4 regions of the Serratia sp. Sp408 genome follow, and region 2 is predicted to be linked to each of the others. Evidence: predicted binding sites of a transcription regulator. Region 2 holds the regulator's gene; each other region holds the start of a gene.
What was found. The regulator PurR, encoded in region 2, represses purine synthesis genes. The targets are predictions, from matches to a motif close to CANGCAAACGTTTGCNTG.
Positions count from the first base shown of each region.

Region 1 (7,718 bases), 360 kb from region 2:
CAGCCCGGCCGCCGACGTACTCGCCACGGTGCGCAGCCTGCTGCAACACCGTTCATTCAGCCTGAGCAACCCGAACCGTACCCGTTCGCTGGTGGGCGCCTTTGCCGCAGCCAATCCATCAGCGTTCCACGCCGCAGACGGTAGCGGTTATCAGTTCCTGGTAGAAATCCTCAGCGATCTGAACACCCGCAATCCGCAGGTGGCAGCGCGTTTGATCGAACCACTGATTCGTCTCAAGCGTTACGATACCGGGCGCGAGGCGCTGATGCGCCAGGCGTTGGAGCAGTTGAAGGCGCTGCCAAATCTGTCTGGCGATCTGTTTGAGAAGATCAGCAAGGCGCTGGACGCCTAATCGACGCCATCAAACGGCCTGATTGAGCGTAAAAATGCCGTTCGGTTAACCCTGAACGGCATTTTTTATTGATGGCTATGGCCAATATTTCAATTCGCTGCGTGCCGCGGGAGCTGCTGCGCCGCTGGCGGCGACAGTACCCGCTCCAGTAGCTGCGCTTCAAGCTCCGCCAACTTTGCCGATCCTTTGCGGCGTGGACGTGGCAGATCGATGGTCAGATCCAGCCCAATGCGGCCTTCCTCAATCAACAGTACCCGGTCGGCCAGGGCGATCGCCTCGCTGACGTCGTGGGTCACCAGCAGCACGGTAAAGCCATGCTGTTGCCACAGACTTTCGATCAATCCCTGCATTTCAATACGCGTTAATGCATCAAGTGCGCCCAGCGGTTCATCCAGCAGCAGCAGACGCGGGCGGTGGATCAGCGCGCGTGCCAGCGCGACGCGTTGTTTCTGTCCGCCGGACAGCGCGGCCGGCCATTCATGAGCGCGATCGGCCAGGCCTACCGTTGCCAACGCCTGCTGCGCATCTGCGCGCCAGTTACCGTGCAAACCGAGCCCGACGTTATCGATGACCTTTTTCCACGGCAGTAGCCGGGCGTCCTGGAACATCAAGCGGGTATCATCCTTGGCGCTGCTGAGTGGGGCGTTGTTGCCGGTCAGCAGCTCGCCGCTGCTGGCTTTTTCCAGCCCGGCCAGCAAGCGTAGCAGCGTGCTTTTACCGCAGCCGCTGCGTCCTACCACCGCGACGAACTGCCCGGCGGTGATGCGCAGTTGCACATTTTCCAATACGGTGCGCTTGCCGTAACGCTTCTCGATGGATTGCAGAGTGACCGGCGTACCTTGTGGAATGCGGGTGGGCGTCGTCGTCATAATGCTTCTCCGTGTTTCAGTTGATAGGCCGGGTGCCAGCGCAACCAGACGCGTTCAAGCAACTGGGCGCTGAGGTCCGCCAGTTTGCCGAGCACGGCGTACAGCACGATCGCCACCACCACGATGTCGGTTTGCAGAAACTCGCGGGCGTTCATCGCCAGATAGCCAATACCTGAATTGGCGGAGATGGTTTCGGCGACGATCAGCGTCAACCACATAAAGCCGAGCGCAAAACGCACGCCAACCATGATTGACGGCAAGGCGCCGGGCAGTACCACCTGGGTGAACAGCCGAAAACCGCTGAGGCCGTAGCTGCGCGCCATTTCCAGCAGGCCGCGATCGATATTTTTAATGCCGTGATAGGTATTCAGGTAGATCGGGAACAGGGTGCCCAACGCGACCAGAAAAATCTTGGCGGACTCGTCAATGCCGAACCACAGGATCACCAGCGGGATCAAGGCCAGATGCGGCACGTTACGGATCATTTGCACCGAACTGTCCAATAGCCGCTCTCCCCAGCGCGACAGACCGGTAATAAAGCCCAGCAGCAGACCGAGACTGCCACCGATGCTAAAACCGATAAACGCGCGCCAGCTGCTGATGGTCAGGTGTTGCCACAGTTCGCCACTTTCGGTCAGCGACCAGAAGGCGCCGATCACGGCGCTGGGCGCCGGCAGAATGCGGTTCGACAGCCAGCCGACGTCGACCGAAAATTGCCACAATGCCACTAACGCTACCGGCAGCGCCCACGGGGCCAGGCGGTATAGCAGACGTTGTACGTTGTTTGTCATGGGACGCTCCTCAGCTCTGGGCCGCCTTCTGCGGCACGTAAATATTAGCGACCACTTCACCCTGCGCCTTGACCGCGCGCAATGGCGCTGGGGCTGCGTTGTTGGCCAAATCCAGATGCGGGAACAGCAGTTCACCGACGCGGTAGGCCTCTTCCAGGTGCGGATAGCCGGACAGAATAAAAGTATCGATACCCAGATCGGCATACTCCTGTATGCGCGCTGCGACCGTCGGGCCGTCGCCAACCAGTGCAGTGCCAGCCCCTCCGCGCACCAGACCGACACCGGCCCACAGATTGGGGCTGATTTCCAGATTGTCTTTTTTGCCGCCGTGCAGTTCTGCCATGCGGCGTTGGCCAACCGAGTCAAAGCGGGCAAAGGCTTGTTGCGCATCGGCAATGGTCTGATCGTCCAAATTGGCGATCAGTCGATCGGCAGCGCGCCAGGCCTCATCGGTGGTTTCACGCACGATGACGTGCAGCCGAATGCCGAAACGCACCTTGCGTCCTTTCGCCGCCGCTTTGGCGCGCACCTGCTCCAGCTTTTCCCTGACCTGTGCCGGCGGTTCGCCCCAGGTCAGATACAGTTCGACCTGATCGGCTGCCAGATCCTGCGCTGCCTCAGAGGATCCGCCGAAATACAGCGGTGGTCGCGGTTGCTGCACCGGTGGGAACAGCAGTTTGGCGCCTTTGACCTGAATATGCTTGCCCTGGTAATCAACGGTTTCACCTTCCAGCACCTTGCGCCAGATATGGGTGAATTCCGCCGAGGCTTCGTAACGCTGCTCGTGGTCGAGGTGCAGTCCTTCTGCTGCCAGCTCATCGGGATCGCCGCCGGTCACCAGATTGAACAGCGCGCGACCATGGGAAAGCCTGTCCAGCGTGGCGGCCTGCCGTGCCGCCAGGGTCGGCGAAATAATACCGGGGCGCAGCGCCACCAGAAACTTCAGGCGCTGGGTGACCGGGATCAGCGAAGCGGCCACCAGCCACGAATCCTCGCAGGAACGCCCGGTGGGGATCAGCACCCCGCCAAAGCCCAGTCGGTCCGCCGCTTGGGCGATCTGCTGCAGGTAACCGTAATCGACGCTGCGGGCACCTTCGGACGTCCCCAGATAATGGCCGTCTCCGTGGGTGGGCAAGAACCAGAAAACATTCAGACTCATGATTTATTCTCCTGTATCACTGGGCGCTGGGCTGCCAGACGCGTTGTGAAATATCGACCTTGACCGGAACCAGATGGTTGGCATAGAACAGATCGGCGGTTTGCTGTTGTGCTTTGATGATTTGCGGGCTGAGCGGGGCGATCGACGTTGGCGGGCGATGATCCAGGTAGGTGGCGATCACCGGTTCCGGCAGTCCCATCGCCTTGGACAGCAATGTGACGCTTTGCGCCCGATCGCTACGGGTGAGAGCATCGGCCTGCGTCAGCACGTTCAATATCTGTTGAATGAAGGCGCCATGGGCTTCGGCATAGGGGCGCGCTGCCAGATAGAACGAACCGGTCTGGTTGAGATTACTGCCGTCGGTCAGTACCTTCACGCCGCCTTGCAACAACGCGGCAGAATAATAAGGATCCCAAATCGCCCAGGCGTCCACGTTGCCTTGCTGGAAGGCTGCGCGGGCATCGGCCGGCGTCAGATACACCGGCTGAATATCAGTGAACTTCAGGCCGGCGCGCTGTAACGCCCGCAGCAGGAGATTGTGCGAGCTGGAGCCTTTTTGAAAGGCAACCTTGCGACCCTTCAGTTCGGCGACGTCTTTGATTGGACTGTTTTCCGGCACCAGGATCACTTCTGCCTTCGGTTTTGCCGGCTCGACGCCGACGTACAGCAGATCGGCGCCGGCGGCCTGGGCAAAGATCGGCGGTATATCGCCGGTGCTGCCCAAATCGATGCTGCCGACGTTCAGCGCTTCAAGCATTTGTGGGCCAGCGGGGAATTCTACCCAACTGATGTTGACCTTGGGGAAACGCTGCTCAAGCATCCGGTGGGTCTTGGCCAATACCAGACTCACCGAACCCTTTTGGTAGCCGATACGCAACTGCTGTGGTTCATGATGCGGTGCGGCCGCGACGCCGGTTGTCGCCAGCGCCAGCAGTCCGGCCAGGGTGCCGCCAAACCAGCGGCGTAAGGAAGAAAATCGCTTCATTATTACTCCTGATTATTGTATCGGCGTTATGCGGTTTGCCCGGTCAGCAACGTCGACTTGGCCTTGACCGTAGGCGGCTTGCGGCGGCCTAGCGCCAGATAAAAACTCTCCAGTGCTTCTTCCAGCCGCAGGGAAACGCTTTCCGCCAGCGTTGCTTCACTGCCGTTCAGTGCGATCTGGCTGTCATCGGCGAACACTCCGTGCAGCACTTCCTGTGCTTTCAGCGCCGCCAGTACCGGCTTGAGCGCATAGTCCACCGCCAGCATGTGACCAACCGAGCCGCCGGTAGCCAGTGGCAACACCACCTTGTGCTCAAGCGCACGTTCAGGCAGCAGATCCAGCAGGGTTTTCAACGCGCCGGAGAATGAGGCTTTGTACACCGGCGTGGCGATCAACAGGCCGTCAGCCTGCGCCAGCTGTTCGGCAAAAGCTTTTACTGCCGGGCTGGCGAAGTTGGCGTACAGCAGATCGTCGGCGTTAAAGTCATGCAGGTTATACGCGACGACGTCCACGCCCTGTTGTTGTAACCAATGCTGGCTGAGCGCCAGCAACGCCGCTGAACGTGATGGAATGCGTGGGCTGCCGGCCAGTGATATAACGCGCATGATCACTCCTTATAACTAAAAGTTAGGTTTAATTAATAAATGCTTGGTAAGAGTTCTAAAACTAACAGCAAAGACGCGCGTTGTTTAAATCTCATTTTTTGATTTTGTTATGCGCAAATGTGAATTGACGGCACAACCTACGGCGGCAAGGAAAACGGTTGCGTAAAAAAGACCTTTTTTGCGTTTAATCAATTCCAATTACCCAGGGGATCCCGGATAATACGCCCCCGGTTTGCAACGTTCCCCAACCGCAGGCAGGCGACGTGGGTAGGGTGGGCGAGCAACAAATACACAGCGTGAAGCATGCTGGTCATCACCGGGAAATCAGGAGCGTACATGTACTACCCCCTCATCAGGAAAGCGTTGTTCCAGCTCGATCCAGAGCGAGCGCATGAATTGACCTTTCGCCAGCTGCGTCGTGTAACCGGCAGTCCATTGGCGTTTCTGGTCCGCCAGTCGGTGCCGACCAAGCCGGTGAGCTGTATGGGGTTGTCGTTTAAAAATCCGTTAGGTTTGGCTGCCGGTCTGGATAAAGACGGCGAATGTATAGACGCCTTGGGCGCGATGGGATTTGGCTTTATCGAAGTCGGCACCGTAACGCCGCGCCCACAGTCAGGCAATGACAAGCCACGCCTGTTCCGCATCGTTGAGGCCGAAGGGTTGATCAACCGCATGGGGTTTAACAACCGCGGCGTGGATAACCTGGTTGAAAACGTCAAACGTTCGCACTTTGGCGGCATCCTGGGGATTAATATCGGCAAGAATAAAGATACGCCGGTTGAACAGGGCAAAGACGATTATCTGATCTGCATGGATAAAGTTTATCCGTATGCCGGTTATATTGCGATCAACATTTCTTCGCCAAATACACCAGGACTACGATCCTTGCAGTATGGTGAAGCGCTGGACGATCTTTTAGCCGCAGTTAAAAATAAACAGGCAGAATTACATGCGCGCCATCACAAATATGTGCCGGTGGCGGTAAAGATCGCGCCGGATCTTTCTGAAGAAGAATTGATCCAAATAGCGGACAGTTTGCTGCGCCATAATATAGACGGCGTTATTGCCACCAATACTACGCTGGATCGCAAACTGGTGCAGGGCTTGAATTACTGTGAGCAAATGGGGGGCTTGAGTGGCCGTCCTTTACAGTCGCGCAGTACCGAAGTGATCCGCCGATTGTCACAAGAGTTGCAAGGCAGGCTGCCTATTATCGGCGTCGGTGGGATTGATTCTCTGACCGCGGCACGAGAAAAAATAGCGGCCGGGGCAACGCTGGTGCAAATTTATTCCGGATTTATCTTTCATGGCCCACGTTTGATTAAAGATATCGTTACGTATATCTAATATTTTTCCTTTCATTTGTTGCCGGGGGTTTATTTCTTCCCCCGGCTCGTCTATATTTTGTTCGTTAGCATAAATATCGTTCGCAGATTTATCCGATGTTTAAGCGGCTTTTATGGTGATAAAATCACCTTATTGGGGTAAATACGGCGTTGGCTTGTGGCGAGAAGGGATAAACAATGAAGATAAAACCTGACGATAATTGGCGTTGGTATTTTGACGCCGAACACGATCGGCTGATGCTCGATTTGGCCAATGGGATGATCTTCCGTTCACGTTTCCCGGCCAAAATGCTTACCCCGGACGCATTCGCCGAATGCGCTTTTTGCGTTGACGACGCCGCGCTTTATTTCACCTATGAAGAACAGTGTAAGCAAATCAAGCTCAGCCATGAGCAACGGGCTGAACTGGTATTAAATGCGTTGGTGGCTTACCGTTTTCTAAAACCCCTGATGCCAAAGAGCTGGCATTTCGCCCAGCAGCATTTCCCGTTACAGCCGAAGAATGGCGAACTGGCGGCGGTCAAGGTGATGGAAAGCGGCGAAGATGCTCGCCTGTTGGTGGTGGAGGCCGGTGACAACGCCAGCCTGTGTCTGCTGGCGCAATATCAGCTGTCAGTGGCCGGCCGCACCATGGTGCTTGGCGATGCCATCAAGGTGATGCACGATCGTCTCAAACCCTGCTCGCAGGATAATGCAGCGGCGCCGGCCTACGATCGGGCGGTATGATTACGCCAGCTGGATATCGGTTTTAGGAATACAACTGCACGACAGTATGGTGCCGTTATTCGCCACCGCGCTTTTCTTCAGCGGTGCCACTTCGCCACCGATCAGCGTCAACCGGCAGCTGCCGCAGATACCTGCTCGGCAAGAATAGGGTATGTGCAACCCTTGCTGTTCCAGCTGTTCTAACAGAATTTGCTGATTATTCCCGGTGAACACCGTGCCCTGGTAGTCAATGGTCACCTGCTGCGCGTTGTCCTGCGGCGCCTGCACGCTTTCGACAACGGCGCCTGCGCCATACGGGCGTGGCGGCTTGCTTGATAACACCTCTACCGCATCGCCGACGCGAATTACGCCGCTGTTGCGCGCAATCATATTTTGACCGAAATCGACATCACCGTTATCCGCCGTGCGGAATTGTTGCAGCGTATTCAAGGGTTCGCCGCTGGGGTGCTTGCGACCACGCTCGATGCTGATGGTGGTCAATACGCAGCGACTGCACGGTTTGACCAGATCAAACATCACCTCGCCAATGCGGATCACCTGCCAGCCGTCTTCGGCCCACGGGCTGGCGCCGCTGACCACCAGGTTGGGGCGGAACTGCTCCAGTTTGATGCTGCCGGGGCAGCGTTGCTGCAGATCGTGGAATGAGGCTTCATTAACCAGCAGAAACGGATAGCCGTCGGCGAATGACAGCGGGATTTCCGGGTGCTTTTTAACCCGACGGCTAAGTTGCGGCCCCAGCCAGCGCAGCTGCACGTCGCGTTGAAAATAGCCGCTGAGCCACTGGTTGATCGCAGGCGGTGCGATGGACGCGGTAAAGTGGTTGCCCCAGACTTCGGTCGGTTGCCCATCGTCACTGAAATCGCTGAAACGAACGGTGGCGCTTGC
Region 1 covers NZ_JBXUFT010000001.1:829,090-836,807, forward strand. Annotated here, with positions in the region: gene pepN (aminopeptidase N) at 1-352, shown strand, start outside; gene ssuB (aliphatic sulfonates ABC transporter ATP-binding protein) at 442-1,221, opposite strand; gene ssuC (aliphatic sulfonate ABC transporter permease SsuC) at 1,218-2,012, opposite strand; gene ssuD (FMNH2-dependent alkanesulfonate monooxygenase) at 2,023-3,171, opposite strand; gene AC2AXP_RS03935 (sulfonate ABC transporter substrate-binding protein) at 3,188-4,156, opposite strand; gene ssuE (NADPH-dependent FMN reductase) at 4,183-4,761, opposite strand; gene pyrD (quinone-dependent dihydroorotate dehydrogenase) at 5,098-6,108, shown strand; gene AC2AXP_RS03950 (cell division protein ZapC) at 6,285-6,833, shown strand; gene AC2AXP_RS03955 (YcbX family protein) at 6,834-7,718, opposite strand, start outside.
Region 1: the regulator PurR is predicted to act here: its motif matches at 4,909-4,926, upstream of pyrD (quinone-dependent dihydroorotate dehydrogenase).

Region 2 (7,718 bases):
GATCGGGCTGGCGTAACAATAAATACCCAAAACCAGAGGAGCAAAAACGTGAAGTTTTATCGGAAAACGTTGATGTTGGCGGCGCTGATGGCGCTGGCTGCCTGTAGCAGCACGTCAGAAAATAGCGCGGCTTCGCCGTCGGAGAATACGGCAGATGATACCTGTGGCGCTGCGCAGTACCAGAACTACGTGGGTAAACCGCTCTCTTCGCTGGATGGGGTGCAGATCGACGCGCGCCAGGTGCGTACCATACCTTACAATGCTGCCGTCACCATGGATTTCAATCTGAGTCGGCTTAATTTCCTGGCGGATCAGGATGACAAGATTATTCGGGTTTATTGCGGCTGATACCGCCATGATAATCTGCGGTTAATTGGCGATGCCGGTCAGCGATGTCTGACCGGCATTTTTATGCGCGGAGGATTGGCGGCAGGGTTAACGCGGTACGCGTATTCCGCCTTCAACGCCTTGCGGGCTGAAAACAACCTGCCAAAGCTGGATATCCCGCGCGCGGAACGCCCCGGCGCAGGCGTTGAGATAATAGCTGAACATGCGTTCGAAGCGCTCGGAATAACGTTCGGCCAACTGTGGCCAGGCCTGTTTAAAGCGCTCATGCCATGCCATCAGGGTACGATCGTAATCGGCGCCAAAATTGTGCCAGTCTTCCATCACGAAATGACCTTCGCTGGCCTGCGCAATATGTTTGACTGACGGCAGGCAACCGTTCGGGAAGATATATTTGTTGATCCAGGGGTCAACATTCATATCCGTACGATTCGACCCGATGGTATGCAGCAGGAATAGCCCGTTCGGTTTTAAATTGCGCTCGACCACCTCGAAATAGGTGCGGTAATTTTTAGGCCCGACGTGTTCAAACATACCAACCGAGGCGATGCGATCAAATTGCTGATCGAGATCCCGATAGTCTTGCAGCAGGATCTGCACGTCCAGCCCTTCACAGCGCGCCTGAGCCAGTTTTTGCTGTTCGGCGGAAATGGTCACACCCACTACCGAGACGCCGTAGTGCTTGGCGGCAAAGGCGGACAGACCGCCCCAGCCGCAGCCGATATCCAGCAGGCGCATGCCCGGCTGCAATTGCAGCTTTTCGCAGATAATACGCAATTTGCCTTCCTGCGCCTGTTCGAGCGTCGCCGCGTCTTTCCAGTAGCCGCAGGAATATTGCATATAGGGATCAAGCATCAGGGTAAATAGATCATTACCCAGATCGTAATGTTCCTTGCCGACAATCCAGGCACGTTTTTTGGATTGCAGATTGGTCAGCCGTGCAGCGGCAATGCGCAGCGTGTCTTTAAAATGGTGGGGGAGTTTCTTTTCCAGACCGGCGGCAACCACGCGGTGAAAGAAACAGTCCAGCCGTTCGCATTCCCACCAGCCGTCCATATAACTTTCACCCAGCCCCAGTGAACCTTCCTGCAGGACGCGCTTAAAAAACTCGGGGTTTTTAACCTGAATATCGAAAGGACGGGAGCCGTTTATTTCAATCCCCGCCATGCTGAGCATTTCATGGGCAATACGATACCATTGGTTATCCTGGATGCTCAGATCTTCTATACACGATGAACTCATAGCTTCTCCATCACCTTTCTTCTGACTTATGGCCCGTTGGGAAAAAGCTTAGCCAATTTCTGCGGGCATATACGTATCCCTACGACAAATTTCACCGCAAGGTTTGATATCCGACATGAACAGAGGAAAATTCCAAGAGAACCCTGATACCAAACGGCGTGGGGCAACTCATCAAAAAATAAACTGTGACGCCATACGCGTACACAACAAGTACGTGTAATAAAACGCTTTTAGCTATGGTATTTTTAAAGGTTATTTTTTGAGTATAGGCTTGCCGAGGCGCTTACTCAACTGTAAATCGCACTCGGCAAAAATATTCTTTAAGTGACTATTGCCAAAGGCAATTATGACGCGGAGTTAGCATGTTCACGCGGCGTTGACTGCGGTTGCTCGACCGTTTTGCCACGCTGTATCAGATAGCCTATCGCAGCCAAGACCACGGTAGACACCATCACCGTTACCGTCGCCAATAGCGGTTGTGCGATAAATGCCGACACCAGCATACTGGCAACAAAGCATAAACCCAGTTGCAAGGTGTTTTGCAGTGCTGCCGCTTTACCGGTGCTTTCCGGGAACGGCGTCAACGCATTGGCCACCACGATCGGGTAGACAGCGCCGTTGACCAATGCCATCAGGCAGAACGGAATCAGCAGGGTGGTCAAGGTCGGCGTGGTCAGGGTGGCGACCAGATACAACGCCACCATACTGATGCCATACGCTATCAGCAGCCATGGCAGCAAGGTGTTGCCGTTAATGCGGTTTAGCGCGGTGCGGCAACCGAAGCCGCCGAGCAGGAAGGCCAGGGTCTGCGGCACGTAGCTCAGACCGATGTCATTAGGGCTGTAGCCCATGTTGCCAAGAATAAATGGCGAGCCGGTCAGCCAGGCAAAGAAGCCGGCTGAACAGGCGGCGAACACCATGACGTTACCGCCAAACACCGGCGACTTCAGCAGTTGCAGGAAGCCGATACCGTTGTTGTTGGCGGCGGCCGGCGCAAGGCGCGAACTGTCTTTGAGCAGCAGCGTTGGCAACAGCAGCAGGGCGCTGATCGCCAGCAGCACGGCAAAAATGGCGCGCCAGCCCATGTGATTCAGCAGCCAGGCTCCGAGCAACGGCGCCAGCGCTGGCGACAGCGCCACCAGCGGCATGATGGTAGCGAACACGCGATGGGCGGCGCCCTCGCGATAGCGATCGATAACGATCGCCTGCCAGGTGACCGCAGCGGAACAGACGCCGATCGCCTGAATAAAGCGCAATGACCACAGTTGCATCGCGTTATCGGCCCACAGCATGCCCAGACAGCCGATGCCAAATAGCGCCAGTCCCATCAGCAATACCGGCTTGCGGCCGAGACGATCGGAGAGTGGCCCCCAGAGTAATTGAGCAAAGGCAAAACCGGCCAGGAAGATACTGAGGCTGGCGCTGATGGCGCCGGCAGAAATCTGCAATTCTTGCTGCATGGCGCCAAAGGCGGGCAGGTACATATCGGTGGCCAGGTAGCCGAGCATGCTCAGCCCGGCGAGGTAAAACATAAATCCAAAGTTTCGCATGGTATTTCTCGTTGATGCTGTTGTGCAGGTTTTTTTTAGCGTCGCAAGTGTATCTGGCTGGATCTCTGCTTGTGAAACGGTAATATTTGCAAGCTGCTGTTAAAAAAATTGAAGGCAAAGCGATGTGGTCTGAATATTCCCTTGATGTGGTCGACGCCGTGGCGCGTACCGGCAGTTTCAGCGCGGCAGCGCAGGAACTGCATCGCGTGCCGTCAGCGGTGAGTTATACCGTACGTCAGTTGGAGCAGTGGCTGGCGGTGCCGCTGTTTGAACGGCGCCATCGCGACGTGGAGCTGACGCCTGCCGGCGCATTGTTTGTTCAGGAATCGCGCGCTGTCATCAAAAAAATGCTCGACACCCGTCGTCAGTGTCAGCAGGTGGCCAACGGCTGGCGCGGCCAGTTGAAGATCGCCGTCGATATCATCGTCAAACCACAGCGTAGCCGGCAACTGGTGCTGGATTTCTACCGTCATTTCCCGGACGTCGAGTTGCGGGTACAGCCGGAAGTGTTCAACGGCGTGTGGGATGCGCTGGTGGACGGGCGTGCCGATATGGCAATTGGCGCAACGCGCGCGGTGCCGACCGGTGGCGGCTTTGCCTTTCGCGACATGGGTTTTATGAACTGGCTGTGCGTGGTCAGCGCCAGCCATCCGCTGGCGGTTTTGCCCGGCCCGCTGGATGACGATCGGCTGCGGCCATTTCCCTCCCTGGTGCTGGAGGACACCTCACGCACCTTGCCCAAGCGCGTCACCTGGTCTTTGGATAACCAACGGCGGTTGCTGGTACCGGACTGGGTATCGGCGGTGGACTGTTTGCGTGATGGCTTGTGCGTCGGCATGGTGCCGGCACATCGCGTATTGCCGTTGATTGAGCAGGGGGAACTGGTGGCGTTGCAACTGCCTGAACCGTTCCCGCCCAGCGCCTGTTGCCTGACCTGGCAGCAGAACGCGCAGTCGCCGGCGATGGCGTGGTTGCTGGATTATCTCGGCGACAGTGAAACGCTGAATCAGGAATGGTTGAGCGAGGTGATATTGCCGGAGTAGCGCAATCGCGCCCCCCGGCCGGTGCTTTAGCGGCGGTAATCGACGAACGGGCCGTCGGCGACCGAGCGGCGTTCGATCAATTTGGGGTGTACTTCAATGACCTGCGATTCTTCGCGTTTGCTGATGATGCGATCCAGCAGCATGGTAAATGCCATTTCACCAAGACGCTCTTTTGGCTGATGGATAGTGGTCAGCGCCGGGGTGAAGTAACGCGCGTTGCGTACATTGTCATAACCGATCACTGAAATATCCTGCGGCACGCGCAACCCGAGCTCGTCGGCAGCGCAGATTGCGCCCATGGCCATAATGTCGCCGCCGCAGAACACGGCGGTCGGGCGCTGTTTTTGCGACAGGATCTGGTGCATGGCCTTATAACCGGACTCCGGCTCGAAGTCGCCCTGGACAATCCACTGGTCACGGATGTCGATATTGGCTTCCTGCAATGCCTTGAGGAAACCCTGATGACGGCCGCCGCCGGTGTTGCGCGACAGTTGCCCGGGAATGGCGCCGATGTCGCGGTGGCCACGTTCAATCAGATAACGGCCTGCCAGATAGCCACCTTCGAAGGCATTGTCGATGATGGTGTCGGTGAAGTCACCGCGCGCGGCGCCCCAGTCCATCACCACCATCGGGATGTTGCGATAATCTTCCAGCATGCCGAGCAGTTGGTCAGGATATTCGGAGCACATCACCAGCAGGCCGTCGACGCGTTTTTGCGCCAGCATCGCCAGATAGGCGCGCTGTTTGTCCAGATTGTTATGCGAGTTGCACAGAATCAGCGTGTAGCCCTTGCTGTAACAGCTGTTTTCCACCGCTTCAATCACTTCAGCGAAATAGGGCGCTTCGCTGGAGGTTGCCAGCAGGCCAATGGATTTGGTGTGATTGACCTTCAAACTGCGAGCAACGGCGCTTGGGGAATAATGCAGCTCTTTAATGGCAGCCCAAACGGCCGCCTTGGTCTCTTCGGCGACGAAACGGGTCTTATTGATGACGTGCGAAACGGTGGTGGTGGAAACGCCCGCGCGTTTGGCCACATCTTTAATCGTTGCCATGTAAAGAATGACTCCTAAACCCACATGTATTTAGCATGTAAGCATGTTGTTAATCGTTTGCCTACGCAGATCCTTCTCCAGAGTCACGAAAACTTGGTTTTTAGTGTGGAAGTCGTCAGCCACTTGACCTGGAGGGACTCAATTGCCGGTGCGCAGCAGTGAACTGCGAATTTTGTCGCATATTGAGCAAAAGTGGAAGTGCTAATCAACATTATAAGCGTGGAATGATAACAAGATTTTATTGGGGAACTGTGGGAAAATGATTTGACGCACCAATACTGTGGATTTTATGCTTGGCGCAGATTATCTGATAAGGAGTTTTTGATGGATACCGATTTAAAAATGTCTTTGTTCACCACCCTGGGTGCATTGGCGATGATTATTGCCTTCAGCTTCACTGCCGCATTGAACTGAATCCTGACTTAATCAATAAAGGCGCAGCTCAATATGAACTGCGCCTTTTTATTTATTGCCGCGTATTGGCCAATTACGCCAGGTTTTCCGCTACGAACGCCCAGTTCACCAGCGCCCAGAAGTTTTCCAGATAGTTCGGCCGCGCATTGCGGTAGTCGATATAATAAGCGTGCTCCCACACGTCTACCGTCAGCAGCGGCTTGTCCTCGCCGGTCAGCGGGGTGGCTGCATTCGAGGTATTAACGATAGCCAGCGAACCGTCGCTTTTCTTTACCAGCCAGGTCCAGCCGGCGCCAAAATTGCCTACCGCTGATTGTGTGAACGCCTGCTTGAACTTATCGAAGCTACCGAAGGCCCGATTGATTGCTTCTGCCAGTTTACCGTTTGGCTCACCGCCGCCCTGTGGCGACAGGCAATGCCAGTAAAAGGTGTGGTTCCACACCTGCGCGGCGTTGTTGAAGATGCCGCCGCTGGCGGTTTTAACGATCTCTTCCAATGATTTGTCTTGAAACTCGCTGCCGTCGATCAGCGCATTCAGGTTAACCACATAAGCGTTGTGATGTTTACCATAGTGGTATTCCAGCGTTTCTGCCGAGATATGCGGTTCAAGCGCATCTTTGGCATACGGTAGAGCAGGTAGTGTAAACGACATTGCTTTCTCCTTCTTTTATATGGCGCCAATCTGGCGTTCCCATCCGGGGACTTTGGCGAACGAATCGCCAGTAACCACTCTTTTTTAGAGGTTATTAATGGTAGCAATTTCCCGACAGGAAAAGGAGTTAAAGCGTGCTAAATCGGGGCAAAAGAGTTATGGCAAGAGAGAAGGGAACGGCACGATGGCGGCCGGGCGAGGCCGCCATCGTCTTGTTGCGTCAGCGAATGGTTTTTGGCGTCATCACGCGGCGGGCACCGACGTAATGATTTTGCCAGTAATCATTATCAAGCTGGCTGATGCGGATTTCCTCCCCGGTGCGCGGCGACTGGATAAATTTGCCGTTGCCCAGATAAACCCCCACATGGTCAGCCGCGCCGCGGTTATTTATGCGAAAGAACACCAGGTCTCCGCTTTCGAGTTCGTTCTTCTTGATCGGCGCCGCATCCCGCAGGTGGAACATTTCATTGGCGGTGCGCGGCATCTTGATTTTCATCACGTCCTTATAGGCGTAATAAATCAGTCCACTACAATCAAAGCCGGTGCGTGGTGAAGTACCGCCCCAGCGGTAGGGTTTGCCCATCTGGTTCATCAGTTTGGCCATCGCGGTCTGTTTGGCGTGCTGATAACGTTTTTTATGCGCAGCGCTGAGTTTTAGCGGTTTTTCATCATGCAGCAGATTTTCGTTACGCAGCCGCTTGGTGGTGGCCAAACCCGCAGTGCGGTGGCGACCATAACCTTTTTTATAGCCTTTCTTCGGCGGCGTAACGCGAATTTTGGCAACCTGCGTGGTTTTACGCGACGATTTAATTCGACTGGTCTTCTTTGCCGTTTTTATGGTCGATGTTTTGCGGGTTTTTAACGCGGTCGTCTTTTGCGGTGTAGTGACTTTGGCTTTCTTGGCCGCCTTGAGCGCTTTCTTTTTCTTGCGATCGTCCGGGCGTGCCTCATTAACATGGGTTTTACGCTGCTCAGCGGCAACGCGAGCCTGTGGCGCGGCATGCGCCAGATTGAGAAACAGCTGTGTAAACAACAGCACAAAGAGCGTAATAATTAAACGCATGTTGACGTTACCAACCTTGGCCCCGAAACAAACTACGAAAGAATGACAGTATTCCCCAAATACGCCATATAAAACAGCGGAGAACCTATAAATAATAATCCATATTGTGAGAAAACGTTAATGGCATTTTTAATCAACGCAAAAAACGCTGCCGAATGGATGAAAAATGGTCTGCGACGCGACTGGCTGGGGATTAAAGCTGCAGCACTTGGCAAAATATATTAGTGAAATGGTCAGATTAAAAATGTTATTCTGAGTGTATGTTTGATCGAAATGGCGTTGCCGACGCTGCGCGGTCGGTGCTGGCAGAATGTCCTTGCAAAAGATGGCGTTTTTTTGCCAGCCGCCCAGCCGCTA
Region 2 covers NZ_JBXUFT010000001.1:1,192,113-1,199,830, forward strand. Annotated here, with positions in the region: gene AC2AXP_RS05655 (riboflavin synthase) at 1-2, shown strand, start outside; gene AC2AXP_RS05660 (I78 family peptidase inhibitor) at 49-348, shown strand; gene cfa (cyclopropane fatty acyl phospholipid synthase) at 436-1,587, opposite strand; gene punC (purine nucleoside transporter PunC) at 1,932-3,137, opposite strand; gene punR (DNA-binding transcriptional activator PunR) at 3,260-4,180, shown strand; gene purR (HTH-type transcriptional repressor PurR) at 4,207-5,232, opposite strand; gene cydH (cytochrome bd-I oxidase subunit CydH) at 5,557-5,646, shown strand; gene sodB (superoxide dismutase [Fe]) at 5,720-6,298, opposite strand; gene AC2AXP_RS05695 (C40 family peptidase) at 6,519-7,361, opposite strand.

Region 3 (7,718 bases), on a different contig from region 2:
TTGGCCGGCAGCGGCAGATGAAACTGCTGTACCAGCCGATCGGCAATCAGAAATAGCACCACATACAAAATGACCTGGATCGGTACCTGTAAGCGGTTGAGCAGCGATGGCGCCGCCGCGCGTAACGCCATAGACATGGCATCTAACCTCGAGCAAAAAATTCCGAGTTTCAGTATACGCAGCCGAGAAACATCCACTGAAATGAATTAAAATTATCAACATCATGCCGTAAGGGAATAGTTTACCGCCGGTATCGCTCATCTGGAGAAAAACTGTGGATGTTCGCACCCTGCGCTACTTCGTTGAAGTGGTGCGTCAGCAAAGTTTTACCCGCGCCGCGGAAAAACTGTTTGTCACCCAGCCAACCATCAGCAAAATGCTGCGTCACCTGGAAGAGGAACTGGAATGCACGCTACTAATCCGCGAGGGGCGAAAGCTGCATCTGACCGACAGCGGTCAGGCGGTTTATCAGCGCGGCCTGGCCATTCTGGATGAATTCCGCCAGCTTGAGGCGGAGCTGGAAGACATCGGCTCGGTACGTAAAGGGGTGCTGCGACTGGGCATACCGCCGATGGTGGGCCGGCAGATCGCCGAACTGATCCGTACCTTTCGCCAAACCTATCCTGGCGTAGAACTGAAGATTTCCGAACTGGGGGGACTGTCCGGCGAACAGGCGGTGCTGGCCGGCGAACTGGATCTCGCCATGACGGTATATTCGCCCGATGTCGAACAACCGCTCACCTTCTTGCCGTTGCTACGCCATCCCATGTGCGTGGTCGCCCCGCGCAATGCGCACTGGCAAACCCGCACCAGCGTGGCTATCAGCGAATTGGCTGACTGGCCAATCCTGATTTACAACGAGGATTTCGCGCTGTACAAAATGCTGATGACCGCATTCCGCCAGGCCGATATCGCCCCAAAAATCGCGGTACGCAGCGGACAGTGGGATTTTCTGGCTTCGATGGTCCAGGCCGGCGTCGGGATAGCCATGCTGCCGGAACCGGTGTGCCAGTGGCTGGATAAAAGCAGTTTGATCTGGCTGCCACTGGAACCGGTAATGGAATGGAAGGTCGGCTTGATCTGGCGCCAGGGCAGTTATCTTTCCCATAGCGCACAGGCCTGGATTGCCTGCTGTCGCGACTTCTGGCCGACGCTGAAATAATCAGGGCCGCAAACGCGGCCCTGTGGCATTATCCTTCGCGTTCCACCAGCAACGCTTCCAGCAGGTCGAGGTCATGCAGCAATTTTTGCAGCGTCTCGTTGCTGATTTTCTGCGTGGCGCGCAGGTGATACAACTCCCCACGTTCGGCGCGCAATGCCGTCAGGCGGAAACGCCGTTCCAGGTTTTCCAGCTCCAGCGCGTTTTCAATATCGTCTTCGCTGGCGATCCGCCGCCGCAGCGTTCCCACCACCCGCGAACTGATTTCCTTCAACACCTGTGGATCGAGGTTTTCTTCGGTATCTGCCGCCAGGCGTTCTTCCATTTTATTGATGCTTTCGATCGCCACTTCCGCTGCCATGGCAATTGCCATGCGCTCCTCGCTTTTGCTGGCGCTCTTGTCCGCCACCTGCACGCCGCGCAGCAACAGCGGCAATGCCAGCACCCCGACCAGCAACGACAGCAGGATCACACCGGCGGCGATAAACACCAGTTGGTAACGCGCCGGGAACGCGCTGCCATCGCTCAACAACAGCGGAATCGACAACACACCGGCCAACGTAATCGCCCCACGTACCCCAGCGAACGACGCCACCCACAGTTCACGCGTGGTGTAATCGCCAAACAGCAACGGGCGCTTCTTCAGGAAGCGTTTGCTGGCGCCTTTCATCAGCCACAGCCAGGTAAAACGCAGGATCAGCAGCGCGGCATAAATGATCGCCACGTCAACGAACAGGTACCAGGTCTCAATGGTAGGATCCAGTTCAGCCTGCAGGATAGAGGTTTCCAATATCCCCGGCAGTTGCAGACCCAACATGATGAACACCATGCCGTTGAAGACAAACTCCAGCATCGCCCAGACGCTGTTGGCTCGCAGTCGCATGGCCAGTGGCGCATTGCGGATCACACCAGACTGGCTGATGGTCATGCCGGCCGCCACCGCCGCCAGAATGCCGGAAACGCCGATGTGTTCGGCAATCAGGTAAGAAGCGAACGGCAGTAACAGCAGCAAGACGATTTGCGTCGCCGGGTCGTCACCGCTCCAGCGGCTCATGATGCGCAGCGACTTACTGTACAGCCAGGTCACCGCCACCCCTGCCAGCAGACCACCGATCGCCACCTTGAGGAACTCCAACGTCGCGCCGCCGACGGTAAACACCATGGTGCCCATCGCCACCGCAATGGCGAATTTAAGCGATACCAGGCCGGAAGCGTCGTTCATCAACGCTTCACCTTCCAGTACGCCCATAATGGATTTGGGAATGCGCCCCTTGCCGACGATGCCGCCCAGCGCCACCGCATCGGTTGGCGACAGCACCGCCGCCAGCGCAAATGCCGCTACCAGCGGAATGCCAGGCACCATCAGGTAGATCAGATAGCCGACCCCGACCACGGTGATCAACACCAGCACCAGCGCCAGCCCGAGAATTTCGCGACCGTGATGGATAAATTCGCGCGTTGGGGTTTTCCAACCGTCAGCAAACAGCAACGGCGGAATAAACAGCACTAAAAACAGTTCAGGATCAAAATCAACGTGCAGCCCGAAATGCGGCCAGGCCAACATCGCACCGATGGCAATTTGCATTAACGGTAACGGCACCTGGAACGGCAACATTCGTGTCACCACCCCAGACAGTGAAACCACCAGGATTAAAATAAGAATAGTAAAAAAGATTTCCATGCTTTCCTTAGACTCTACGGTTCAGACCACAAAGGCTCGTTGCCAGAGTATCTGTGATAGTAGAACACTTTTTTATGGCGATGAAAGCTTGTTGTGCCTTTCAAAAACGGCGAAATAAAGAAGGAGACTTATCTGAATGGAAGCGATGAAACGGGGACGCAGCGACGGCGTCCCCGCTAAAGATACGCTTAGATAGCCCAGCCGCCTGCATAGAAGGCGACCAGCGCAACGGCAATCAGCACGGTGCCGATGTTCAACTTGCGCCATTCGCCGGAGAAAATACGGCCAATCACCAGCGCGCTAAAGCCCAGCATGATGCCGGTAACGATGTTGCAGGTCAGTACGATAAACACCGCGCACAGCAGGCCGGACATCGCATCGACAAAGTCGTTGAAATCCAGTTTGGTCACGTTGCTGAGCATCAGCAGGCCAACGTACATCAGCGCCGGCGCGGTCGCGTATACCGGAACCAGATACGACAACGGCGACAGGAACAGGATCAGCAGAAACAGCAAACCGACCACGGTGGCCGTCAGGCCGGTCTTGCCACCGGCGGCGGTGCCCGCAGCCGACTCGATGTAGACCGCAGCCGGCGCGGCGCCGACCAGACCGGAGAAAATGCTGCTCACCGAGTCGGAGGTTAATGCTTTGCCGCCGTTGATGATCTGGCCGTCCTTATCCAGCAGGTTGGCTTGCCCGGCCACTGCGCGGATGGTGCCGGTGGCGTCAAACACCGCGGTCATCACCAACGCCAGCACGCTCGGCAACACCACCGGCTGCAATGCACCCATGATATCCAGGCTGAAAATCAACGAGTTGCCATTTTCGTCAGCCAGGCTTGGCATGGCGAACAGTCCCTGGTACTTCACCGCCGGGTCAAAAATCAGGCCAATGACCGAAATGGCGATAATCACCAGCAGAATGCCCCCCGGCACTCGCAGTTTTTCCAGGCCGAAAATCACCGCCAGACCGAGCAGCGTCATCACCACCGGAAACGAGGTAAAGGCGCCCAGCGCTACCGGCAACCCGTCCAGTGGGTTCTTCACCACCAGACCAACGCCGTTGGCGGCAATCAGCAGCAGGAACAGGCCGATACCGATACCGGTGCCGTGCGCCACGCCCATCGGCAAATTGCGCAAGATCCAGGAGCGAATACCGGTAACCGAAATCACGGTAAACAATACGCCCATCAAGAACACCGCACCCAGCGCGACCGGAATGCTGATATGCTGGCCCAGCACCAGGCTGAATGCGGTGAAGGCGGTCAGTGAAATCGCGCAGCCAATCGCCATCGGCAGGTTGGCCCACAGCCCCATCAGCAACGACCCCAAGCCGGCTACCAGACAGGTCGCGACAAATACCGCAGTCGGTGGGAAACCGGCCTTGCCGAGCATGCTCGGCACCACGATCACCGAATAGACCATGGCCAGGAAGGTCGTCAGACCGGCCACCACTTCCTGACGCACATTGCTGCCACGCGCTGAAATCTTGAAATACCCGTCAAGCCCGCCTTTTGATTTAACGGCGTTGTTTGCTTGAGAATCCGACATGCTGCTGTCCCCTGTGTTTTTCGCAAAAGCGGCTCACCTGCCCATGCAAGGCAATAACGGAATCGTTTCCGTCACGTTTGCTTATTTATCCTTCCCAATCGCAGCCAATAGGCGCCGCAATTCAAGGCAAACGATTAACTCTCATTGCACGGTACCGGTGAATTTATGATGTTTTGGTGTAGGCAAACGATTATCCCGCCTTCCAGGCCGTGTGATCAACTAAAGATCGCAACACAACCGGCCGAAAAGCGTGTGACGCCATCATTACGGAAATTGCGACTTTTGTCACATAAATAAGCAGGCGGTAAACCGACTGCCGCTGAAAAGAGGTTACGCAGGGTTCTGTGACGCCATTGCCTGCGGATCCATATACATCAGCTCCCAGATATGGCCGTCCAGATCCTGAAAACCATGGCCGTACATAAAGCCGTGATCCTGCGGTTGATGATAGGTATTGCCGCCGGCCGCTACCGCCTTGCGCACCAGGTCGTCCACCGCGGCGCGACTGGGTTGTGACAGACAGAGCAGCACTTCGCTGGCCTTCCTGGCATCGCTGATTGGGTTGGGGGTAAACATTTTGAATTTGTCGTGTGTCAGCAACATCACATAAATAGTGTCACTCACCACCATGCAGGCAGCGGTGTCGTCGCTAAATTGCTGATTGAAGGTAAAACCAAGCCGGTCAAAAAATGTCATTGCCGCAGGCAGGTCATTGACCGGCAGATTAATAAAGATTTGCGTAGCCATCGGCTATCTCCATAAACCTTGACCCATCGAGTATAGTCCAGCTTGTCAACTCAGCAGGTCATAGGGCCCGCCCTGTTGCAACGCCCGTTGATAAGCCGGACGTGCATGTATGCGTTGCAGGAAGTCACGCAGCTTCGGGCAATCGTCCAGCCGGTAACGCGCGGCCAACGCTTCCAGCGGGAAACTCATCTGAATATCCGCCGCGCTGAAATCATTGCCGACAAACCAGACGTTGGCCGCCAAATGCTGCTCCAGATAATCACGATGCGTTGCTATCTGTTTATCCAGGTATTCGCGCTGGACCCCCTTGCCTATCGCTCCAGCGATCGGCCGCATCAGCCACGGCATCGGCGGATGATCGAGCCGGCCAAACACCAGCTTCATCACCAGCAACGGCATCAACGAACCTTCGGCATAATGCAGCCAGTAACGATACTGCTGGCGCGCATGGTAATCGGTGGGCATGAATTGCCCCTGCGCGTCGTAGGCCTCTTGCAGATATTCAATAATCGCACCGGATTCCGCCAGCGTCAGGTCGCCATCGACAATCACCGGCGACTTGCCCAGCGGATGGATCTTTTTGAGTTCGGCAGGCGCCAGCAAGGTAACGCTATCGCGTTGATAACGTTGCACCTGGTACGGCACCTCCAGCTCTTCCAACAACCAGAGAATACGCTGAGAGCGGGAATTATTCAGGTGATGAACAATGATCATGGAGCGTCCCCGATCCGTTGCCATACCAGCTCACCAATCTGCACGCCGTTGCCGATTTGCAGCGGCACGGTGCGCAGCGTCAGTTTGTCGTCGGTAAAGGTATAAAAACGCACTTGCCGGCTGCCGATCCAGTTGGGGAACGAGCAGCCCTCAACCTGATGGATCACCCGCTGATCCGGCTCGTCAATCTGATAACGGCCGTAATAGCAGATCATGTTGATAAATGCCGATCGCAGCTCGCTGTCCGTACCCTGCGCCGGATCGCTCGAGGTAAACTTCGGTCGTACGGCGCTGTACAACTGTGCCGCCATGGTGCCGTTGGCTTCGTAGTTGATCCGCCCCAACACCTGTTCGCCAAGCGGATGGCTCACCGTACCTTCTTCATTCTTGAACACCGAAGATACCAGTGACCAGCTGCCGATAAATGCATGCATAACCATAATCTTTTCTCCCCACTCAGCCTTGTTTAAAGGTAGTGGCGAATCCCGCCCCCCGCCAGCGCAGCTATCGGCTGCCGTCATTATTTTCTGCGCGCATCGAAACGCGCCGCCAGTTGCTGCGTGCGAAACTGCTCGATGATGTAATCGACAAAGACCCGGGTTTTGGTCGGCAAAAATTTAAGGCTGGGAAAATAGAGACGTACGCTGCCACGATCGACATACCATTCCGGCAACACCCTGACCAGGTGGCCACTTTCCAGATAGGGCAAGGCATTCGGCATGGCAATCAGCGCGATCCCCATGCCCATTTCCGCCGCCTGCGCCGCCGCCGCAGGTTCGTTCACCGTCATGGCTACCTGCATGGCGGCCGGGCGCTGTTCATTGTCTGGATTGCGCAACGGCAGGTTTCTGATACGCCCGGTTTGCGGGGAGCGAATGAAGATACCCGCATGCTCAGCCAACTGCTCCGGATGCTGCAGCGCTGGCTGTCGCCGCAGATAGTCGGCCGAAGCGACCAACACGCCATGCGCCGGGGCCAGTTCGCGGGCGATCATGCCCTGCGCCAGTTCGAAACCGCCGCCAAGCGCGGCGTCAAACTGCTCGCCGATGATATCGACCTGGCGGTTGTCAAAATGCCAGTCAGGTATGATGGCTGGATACCTGGCAAGAAACCCCGGCAGCATCGGCAACATAAAATGCAGGCCAAAAGCGGTTCCCATACTGACCTTGAGCGTACCGGCCGCTACGCCGCCGGCGCTGCTCAGCCCTTTCAGCGCACACTGAATCGATAGCAAACCGCCTTTGACCTCCTGAAGGAAACGCTCTCCTTCTTCAGTGAGGATCAATTTACGCGTATTGCGCTGGAACAGGCGAACCCTGACCTGAGCTTCGAGTTTGGTGATATTTTTGCCCACAGCGGCCGGGCTGATGCCTAATTTGCGGCCGGCAGCAGAAAAACTGCCCAGCTCAGCGCTGCTGACAAAACATTCAAGATGTCCCAACATGCGTTTTCCTTTCAGGCCGATTTCAAACCAATGGTTTAAGCTGATTATAGCTCTTTATGGCTAGTGGCCGAGGTTGATTTCTTTGATACTGACCACGTCATCCTGACCCTCGCCAATTTGGAGATACATCATGTCAGCAACGCTTTCACTATCAGGAAAAGTCGCCTTCGTTCAAGGTGGTTCTCGCGGCATCGGCGCAGCAGTGGCCAAACGTCTGGCGCGCGAAGGTGCCGCCGTGGCGTTAACCTATGTCGCATCGGCCGACAAGGCCGATGCCGTCGTCAGCGCGATTACCGCCGCTGGCGGCAAGGCGTTGGCCATTCAGGCCGACAGCGCCAATGCTGCCGCACTGCAACAGGCGATTCGCCAGGCGGTAAATCACTTTGGCAAACTGGACATTCTGGTGAACAACGCCGGCGTCCT
Region 3 covers NZ_JBXUFT010000002.1:277,365-285,082, forward strand. Annotated here, with positions in the region: gene AC2AXP_RS12090 (CidA/LrgA family protein) at 1-137, opposite strand, end outside; gene AC2AXP_RS12095 (LysR family transcriptional regulator) at 275-1,162, shown strand; gene AC2AXP_RS12100 (Na+/H+ antiporter) at 1,191-2,840, opposite strand; gene AC2AXP_RS12105 (NCS2 family permease) at 3,029-4,390, opposite strand; gene AC2AXP_RS12110 (VOC family protein) at 4,721-5,137, opposite strand; gene AC2AXP_RS12115 (glutathione S-transferase family protein) at 5,183-5,851, opposite strand; gene AC2AXP_RS12120 (lipocalin-like domain-containing protein) at 5,848-6,291, opposite strand; gene AC2AXP_RS12125 (LysR family transcriptional regulator) at 6,372-7,295, opposite strand; gene AC2AXP_RS12130 (3-oxoacyl-ACP reductase family protein) at 7,426-7,718, shown strand, end outside.
Region 3: the regulator PurR is predicted to act here: its motif matches at 4,446-4,463, upstream of AC2AXP_RS12105 (NCS2 family permease).

Region 4 (7,718 bases), on a different contig from region 2:
TGTACTCGCCATTCTTGATGCGATCCTGAATGTGCGGACGGCCCTCATGCACCTTGTTGACCAGGCGCGGGTTAATCCCCGCCTCACCCAACACCACCGCGGTGCCGTGGGTCGCATCCAGCTCAAAGCCCTGCTTCAGCAGGCTGGCGGCCAGATCGACCACTCGCGCCTTGTCGCCTTCGCGCACTGACAGCAGCGCACGGCCCTGTTTTTTCATGCCGGAGTTGCTGCCAAGCATCGCTTTGGAAAACGCTTCTGCAAAGGTGCGGCCAACGCCCATGACTTCGCCGGTGGAGCGCATTTCCGGCCCGAGAATCGGGTCAACGCCTGGGAATTTGTTGAACGGCAGCACCACTTCCTTCACCGAGTAGTACGGCGGGATCACTTCTTCCGTCACGCCCTGTTCGGCCAGGGTTTTGCCAGCCATCACGCGCGCCGCCACTTTCGCCAACGGCACGCCGGTGGCTTTCGAGACGAATGGCACGGTACGCGCCGCTCGCGGGTTGACTTCAATCAGGTAGACTTCATTATCCTTGACCGCAAACTGCACGTTCATCAAACCACGCACCTGCAGTTCAAACGCCAGTTTTTCCACCTGTTGGCGCATCACGTCCTGGATTTCCTTGCTCAGCGTATAGGCCGGCAGTGAACAGGCCGAGTCGCCGGAGTGAACGCCCGCCTGCTCGATGTGCTCCATAATACCGCCAATCAGCACGCGTTCGCCGTCGCAGATGGCGTCGACGTCCACTTCCACCGCGTCGTCCAGGAAACGGTCCAGCAATACCGGCGCGTCGTTGGAGACGCTGACCGCATTCTGGAAGTAGCGACGCAGATCGACCTCGTCGTAGACGATTTCCATCGCGCGGCCGCCCAGAACATAGGAAGGGCGCACCACCAGCGGATAGCCGATGCCGGCCGCCTTTTCTACCGCCTGGTCGATAGCGGTAACGGTGGCGTTGGCCGGCTGTTTCAGACCGAGACGGTTTACCGCCTGCTGGAAACGCTCGCGGTCTTCGGCGCGGTCAATCGCGTCCGGACTGGTACCGATAATCGGTACGCCGGCCGCTTCCAGCTCACGCGCCAGCTTCAGCGGAGTCTGGCCGCCGTATTGCACGATAACGCCCTTGGGCTGCTCGATGCGCACGATTTCCAGCACGTCTTCCAGCGTGACCGGCTCGAAGTACAGGCGGTCGGACGTGTCGTAATCGGTGGAAACGGTTTCCGGGTTACAGTTGACCATAATGGTTTCGTAACCGTCTTCGCGCAGCGCCAGCGAGGCGTGCACGCAGCAGTAATCGAATTCGATGCCCTGACCGATGCGGTTCGGGCCACCGCCCAGCACCATCACCTTCAGTCGGTCATGGGTCGGGTTGGATTCGCACTCTTCTTCATAGGTGGAATACATGTAAGCTGTGTCGGTAGAAAACTCCGCCGCACAGGTATCCACGCGCTTGTAAACCGGGTGCAGACCGTAACCATGACGCAGTTTGCGCACGGCGCTCTCCGCTACGCCGGCCAGTTTGGCCAGGCGCGCATCGGCGAAGCCCTTACGCTTCAGGGTGCGCAGGAACTCCGGCGTCAGCCCGTTGATGCCGGACGCTGCCACCTGCTCTTCCAGACGTACCAGCTCTTCAATCTGCACCAGGAACCAACGGTCGATGTTGGTCAGGTTGAACACGCCATCGACAGACAGGCCTGCGCGGAAGGCATCGGCGATGTACCAGATGCGCTCGGCGCCGGCGTCTTTCAGTTCGCGGCGTATTTTGGTCAGCGCTTCCGGATCGTCCAGGCTGACTTTCGGATCGAAACCGGTAGCACCCACTTCCAGCCCGCGCAGCGCCTTCTGCAATGATTCCTGCTGGGTACGGCCAATCGCCATGACTTCGCCGACCGACTTCATCTGGGTGGTCAAGCGGTCGTTGGCGCCGGCGAATTTTTCGAAGTTGAAACGTGGGATTTTGGTGACCACGTAGTCGATCGACGGCTCAAAGGAGGCCGGAGTGCGACCACCGGTGATGTCGTTCATCAGCTCGTCGAGGGTGTAACCCACCGCCAGCTTGGCGGCGATTTTGGCAATCGGGAAACCGGTCGCCTTCGACGCCAGCGCCGAGGAGCGTGACACACGCGGGTTCATTTCGATCACGATCAGGCGTCCGGTCTTCGGGTTCACCGAGAACTGCACGTTGGAACCGCCGGTTTCCACGCCGATTTCACGCAGTACCGCCATCGAGGCGTTACGCATGATCTGGTATTCTTTGTCGGTCAGGGTTTGCGCCGGCGCGACGGTGATCGAGTCGCCGGTGTGGATGCCCATGGCGTCGAAGTTTTCGATAGAACAGACGATGATGCAGTTGTCATTCTTGTCGCGCACCACTTCCATTTCATACTCTTTCCAACCGATCAGCGACTCATCGATCAGCAACTCTTTGGTCGGCGACAGATCCAGGCCGCGTTCGCAGATTTCCTCGAATTCTTCGCGGTTGTAGGCAATGCCGCCGCCGGTGCCGCCCATGGTGAAGGACGGACGAATAATGCACGGGAAGCCGACGTCGGCGGCCACTGCCAGCGCTTCTTCCATGGTATGGGCAATACCAGAACGCGCGGTGTCCAGGCCGATTTTCTTCATTGCCACGTCAAAGCGGCGACGGTCTTCGGCCTTATCGATAGCATCGGCGGTGGCGCCAATCATGGTCACGCCAAATTCCGCCAGCACGCCCTGACGCTCCAGTTCCAGCGCGCAGTTCAGCGCCGTCTGGCCGCCCATGGTCGGCAGTACTGCGTCCGGACGCTCTTTTTCGATGATTTTACGTACCACCTCCCAGTGGATCGGCTCAATGTAGGTCGCATCGGCCATTTCCGGGTCGGTCATGATGGTGGCCGGGTTGGAGTTAACCAGAATAACGCGGTAACCCTCTTCACGCAGCGCCTTGCAGGCCTGAGCGCCCGAATAGTCGAATTCGCACGCCTGGCCGATAACGATCGGGCCAGCGCCGAGGATCAGGATGCTTTTTATATCAGTACGTTTTGGCATTTTATCAAGGCTCCTGATTATTTGGCGTTGGAACGGTAAGTCTCAATCAGTTCGATAAAGTGATCGAACAGCGGGGCGGCATCGTGCGGGCCCGGGCTGGCTTCCGGGTGCCCCTGGAAGCTGAACGCCGCTTTGTCGGTATGATGAATGCCCTGCACGGTGTGGTCGAACAGCGATTTGTGCGTCACGCGCAGATTGGCTGGCAGGTTGTTCTCGTCAACTGCAAAGCCGTGGTTCTGCGCGGTGATCATCACCGTATGGTTATCCAGATCTTTCACCGGATGGTTGCCGCCGTGGTGGCCGAGTTTCATCTTCACCGTTTGCGCACCGCTGGCCAGCGCCAGCAACTGGTGGCCAAGGCAGATGCCGAACACCGGGATGTCGGTGTCGAGGAATTGCTTGATGGCGTCGATGGCGTAATCACATGGTTCCGGATCGCCCGGACCGTTAGAGAGGAAAATGCCGTCTGGCGCCATTTTCAGCACCTCTGCCGCCGGGGTCTGCGCTGGCACTACCGTCAGGCGGCAGCCGCGATCCACCAGCATGCGCAGGATATTGCGCTTGACGCCGTAGTCATAGGCCACCACGTGGAACGGCAGCGCGGCCGCGTCTTTGGCTTCCGGCAGCTCGCCCTCAAGCGTCCAACTGCCCTGTTGCCAGGCGTAAGCTTCCTGGGTGGTCACTTCTTTTGCCAGATCCATTCCTTTCAGCCCTGGGAAGGCCTTGGCCTTTTCCAGCGCCAGCGCTGCGTCCGGCGCGTCGCCGGCAATGATGCAGCCGTTTTGCGCCCCCTTTTCACGCAGCAGACGCGTCAACTTGCGGGTATCGATATCGGCAATCGCCACAATGTTGTTGCGCTTCAGGTATTCCGACAGCCCTTCTTCACAGCGGTAGTTGCTGGCAATCAACGGGAGGTCGCGAATAACAAGGCCTTGAGCGTGAACAGCGGAGGATTCTGCGTCGGAAGCATTGGTGCCGACATTGCCGATATGGGGATAAGTAAGAGTAACGATCTGGCGGGAGTAGGAAGGATCGGTGAGGATTTCTTGATAGCCGGTCATCGACGTATTGAAGACCACTTCCCCCACTGCCGTACCTTCTGCCCCGATGGCCCGACCGTGGAATTGGGTTCCGTCTTCCAGAACCAATAGCGCTGACTTAATCAAAACACCCTCCGAGGAATAATCAATCACAATATTTGCATATTAATTCAGATATCGCGATCTAAATCAATGCAAAAACCGGCCTCAAGGCTAATTTTTGGCAAATTGGGCGCATTTTAATGATGGGTGCTCGGTTTGTCTACTCCAAGTGGCATTTTTCTAGTTATTTTTGCATATTTCACGCATTTCTTGCTATCTCAGTCATAAAAACACATGGAAACCCGCAATGGGTAAACGGTTGCGAGCCACAATGACAGAAAATCCGGCGCATCGCCACCTGACGGACGATAACCGGGCGTCAAAAAGGTTAACAAGCCAGTAAAAATCCGAGTTAACCATTAAAAACATAAAAAAAATCAACCTATCACGTCGAAATCGCTATTTTTCATGTTAAAAAAAAGGACAATAAAAATATTGCCCTATTATCATATCGTTATGATTAACTCACACACATCACGATGATGTTCGATAAATTATAACTGGTGCAAACCCAGCACGTCACGCATATCAAATAGACCATTTTGCCGATCTGACAGCCAACTTGCCGCACGAACCGCACCATTGGCAAATGTCATGCGACTGGAAGCCTTATGGGTAATTTCTACCCGTTCCCCGATGTCGGCAAACATGGCAGTGTGCTCACCGACGATATCCCCGGCGCGAATAGTGGCAAAACCGATGCTGTGCGGATCGCGTTCGCCGGTATGCCCTTCACGGGCGTACACCGCACAGTCTTTCAGATCGCGGCCCAGCGCATCGGCGATGGCTTCGCCCATCGCCAGGGCGGTGCCCGAGGGTGCATCCACCTTATGGCGGTGATGTGCTTCAACAATTTCGATGTCGGTATAGTCGCCCATTACTTTGGCGGCCTTCTCGAGCAGTTTCAGCACCACATTGACGCCGACGCTGAAGTTGGCGGCAAACACGATGCCAATCTGCTGCGCGGCATCGCGAATAGCCGCTTTGCCAGCATCGTCAAAACCGGTGGTGCCAATCACCATCGCCTTGTGATGCTCGACGCAAAACGCCAGATGCGCCAGCGTGCCTTCCGGGCGGGTGAAATCGATCAGAATGTCGAAGTCATCCGCCACCTTTTGCAAACTCTCGCTCACGGTCACGCCCAGCGCGCCGATACCGGCCAGTTCGCCAGCATCGGTGCCCAGCAGGCTGGAGCCTGGACGCTCCAATGCCGCCCCCAGCACCACACCCTGTGCCTGCTGTACGGCCTGGATCAATTGACGTCCCATCCGGCCACCGGAACCCGCAATCGCAATGCGAATCTGTGAATCAGTCATGCTTTATCTCTCTTTTTGATTTGATGCCTATTCCATAGGCTATCGATTCAGGGTAACCGCCCCACCTTACCACTGCCAGAGGATTTAAATCATGATTAGAAAATTATGTTATCCCCGGTTTTTTATCAGTAACGCTATCAATGGCTGATAACTCAGCTCGCACGGCGTCAACCGCTGATTGTACATAATCATGCAATTTTGTCGCAGGGCATCACGCACCGATCCTCAGGGGGCCGGCGTGGCCAGACGGCTTTTGTCGGCAAAGGCTGCCGGCGCTTTGCCACTGAGCGTAAAAGCCGAAATACAGGTGAACAACAGCGCAATGCAGCCCAGGATCAGATAGGCCGTCTTAAAGCCATACGCCGCATACATCATACCGGCCGCGTATGACATGACGATCGCCGAAAGCTGCTTGAAAAAACAGAAACCGAACAGGTAGATCGAGGCCGACAGCTTGACGTCGAATTGCGTGGTGATGTACTTGAAAATACCGACCAGCAAAAACGGCACTTCAAACATATGCAAGGTTTTCAGCACGATCACTGCCGGCACCGAATCCGCAAAGGACGATCCGATGATCCGTAGCGACATGATGACTCCAGCGATCAACAAGGCATTCTTGCCGCCAATGCGGTTGATAATCAGCGGTGCGAAAAACATGATGAAGGCGTTGAGAAACTCCCCGAGGGTGGTGACATAGCCAAACGCCTGGGTGCCGGCATGACGATCCGCGAAGAACGAGGTGAAGAAGTTGGCGAACTGCTGATCGAATACGTCATAGACGCAGGCCACGCCGACGATATACAGCACCAGATACCAAAACTTGCGCATCTTCAGCAACTGCAAAGCGGATCGCAGGCTGACCGGGTTCTTGTTCAACGCCAACTGGTCTGCCACCGTCACGGTATGGCTTTTTTCTGGCCGGAACAGAAACAGCAGCAGCGCCAGGATCAGCGTGCAGCCCGACGCCAGCCAAAACGAAAATTGGTTATTGATGGTAAACATGTAGCCGACGATGGAAGCGCAAATCGCCCAGCCGATACAGCCAAACAGCCGCACCCGGCCATATTCGAAATGGCTGCGGCGGCTGACTTTTTCAACATAGGCTTCGATCGCCGGCGAACCGCCGCTGGCAACCAGTCCTAAATAGAGGCCGCACAGCAATGCGCCAAGCCAAAAATGCGTTTGCAGCAGTGGTGATATCACATAGATAAACAACGGCGCCAAAAACATCAGCAATATGATAATCATCCACAACAGATGTTTTTTCAGTCCAAATTTATCGGTGATCACACCAAATACCGGTTGGCAAACCAGGGCAAAGAACGCAGTGATCGAAAACACCAGGCCGGTTTGCTGTTGGTCGAGATGATTGACGTCATGCAACCAGATGGGAAAGAAGGGCAGAATCGAACCAAGAATGAAAAAGTAGAAGAAGCAAAAACCGCTGAATATCCAGAAATTCTTGTTTTTTAGATAGAACATAGCTCGCCATCCCTTTTTGCAGGCGCGGGATCCGCGCCTGTGATGTTATTGGAGGAAGTGATGCGCAGGAGAGAACGGTTAGTGGTATGCCGGCAGCCAGTCGCCGTGAGCTTCGATCAAGGCATCGCACAGCTTGCGAATGTCATCGATGGATAATTCGGCCGAAGTATGTGGATCAAGCAACGCGGCATGGTAAATCGCCTCGCGTTTCTGGCTAACCGCCGCTTCGATGGTCAGCAATTGCGTATTGATGTTGGTGCGGTTAAGCGCCGCCAGTTGCTCCGGCAAGTTACCGACGTGACACGGTGTGACACCCTGCCCATCCACCAGGCAAGGCACCTCCACGCAGGCCTCATTGGGCAGGTTGGTGATCACCCCGCTATTGAGCACGTTGCCGCCGATCTTGTACGGCCGATCGGTTTCCATCGCCTCGATGATGTATGAGGCGTATTCATGGGTCCGCGTGTGGCTAAGGTGGCTATCATGGGTCAATGCCTGCTTTTGCTGCTCCCATTGGGCAATTTGCTCGACGCAGCGACGCGGATATTCATCCAGCGGAATATTGAACCGCTCTATCAGTTCCGGGTAGTTGCGCTTGATCCAGTAAGGCATATATTCGGCGTTATGTTCGGAAGACTCGGTCACGTAATAACCGAAGGTTTTCATGATCTCATGCCGCACCATATCATCGTGCTTGCCGTGCAGCGCGGCGGCGCGACGCTTGATTTCCGGATAGAGATCCTG
Region 4 covers NZ_JBXUFT010000005.1:178,994-186,711, forward strand. Annotated here, with positions in the region: gene carB (carbamoyl-phosphate synthase large subunit) at 1-3,031, opposite strand, end outside; gene carA (glutamine-hydrolyzing carbamoyl-phosphate synthase small subunit) at 3,049-4,197, opposite strand; gene dapB (4-hydroxy-tetrahydrodipicolinate reductase) at 4,668-5,489, opposite strand; gene AC2AXP_RS16240 (MFS transporter) at 5,715-6,974, opposite strand; gene melA (alpha-glucosidase/alpha-galactosidase) at 7,053-7,718, opposite strand, start outside.
Region 4: the regulator PurR is predicted to act here: its motif matches at 4,422-4,439, upstream of carA (glutamine-hydrolyzing carbamoyl-phosphate synthase small subunit).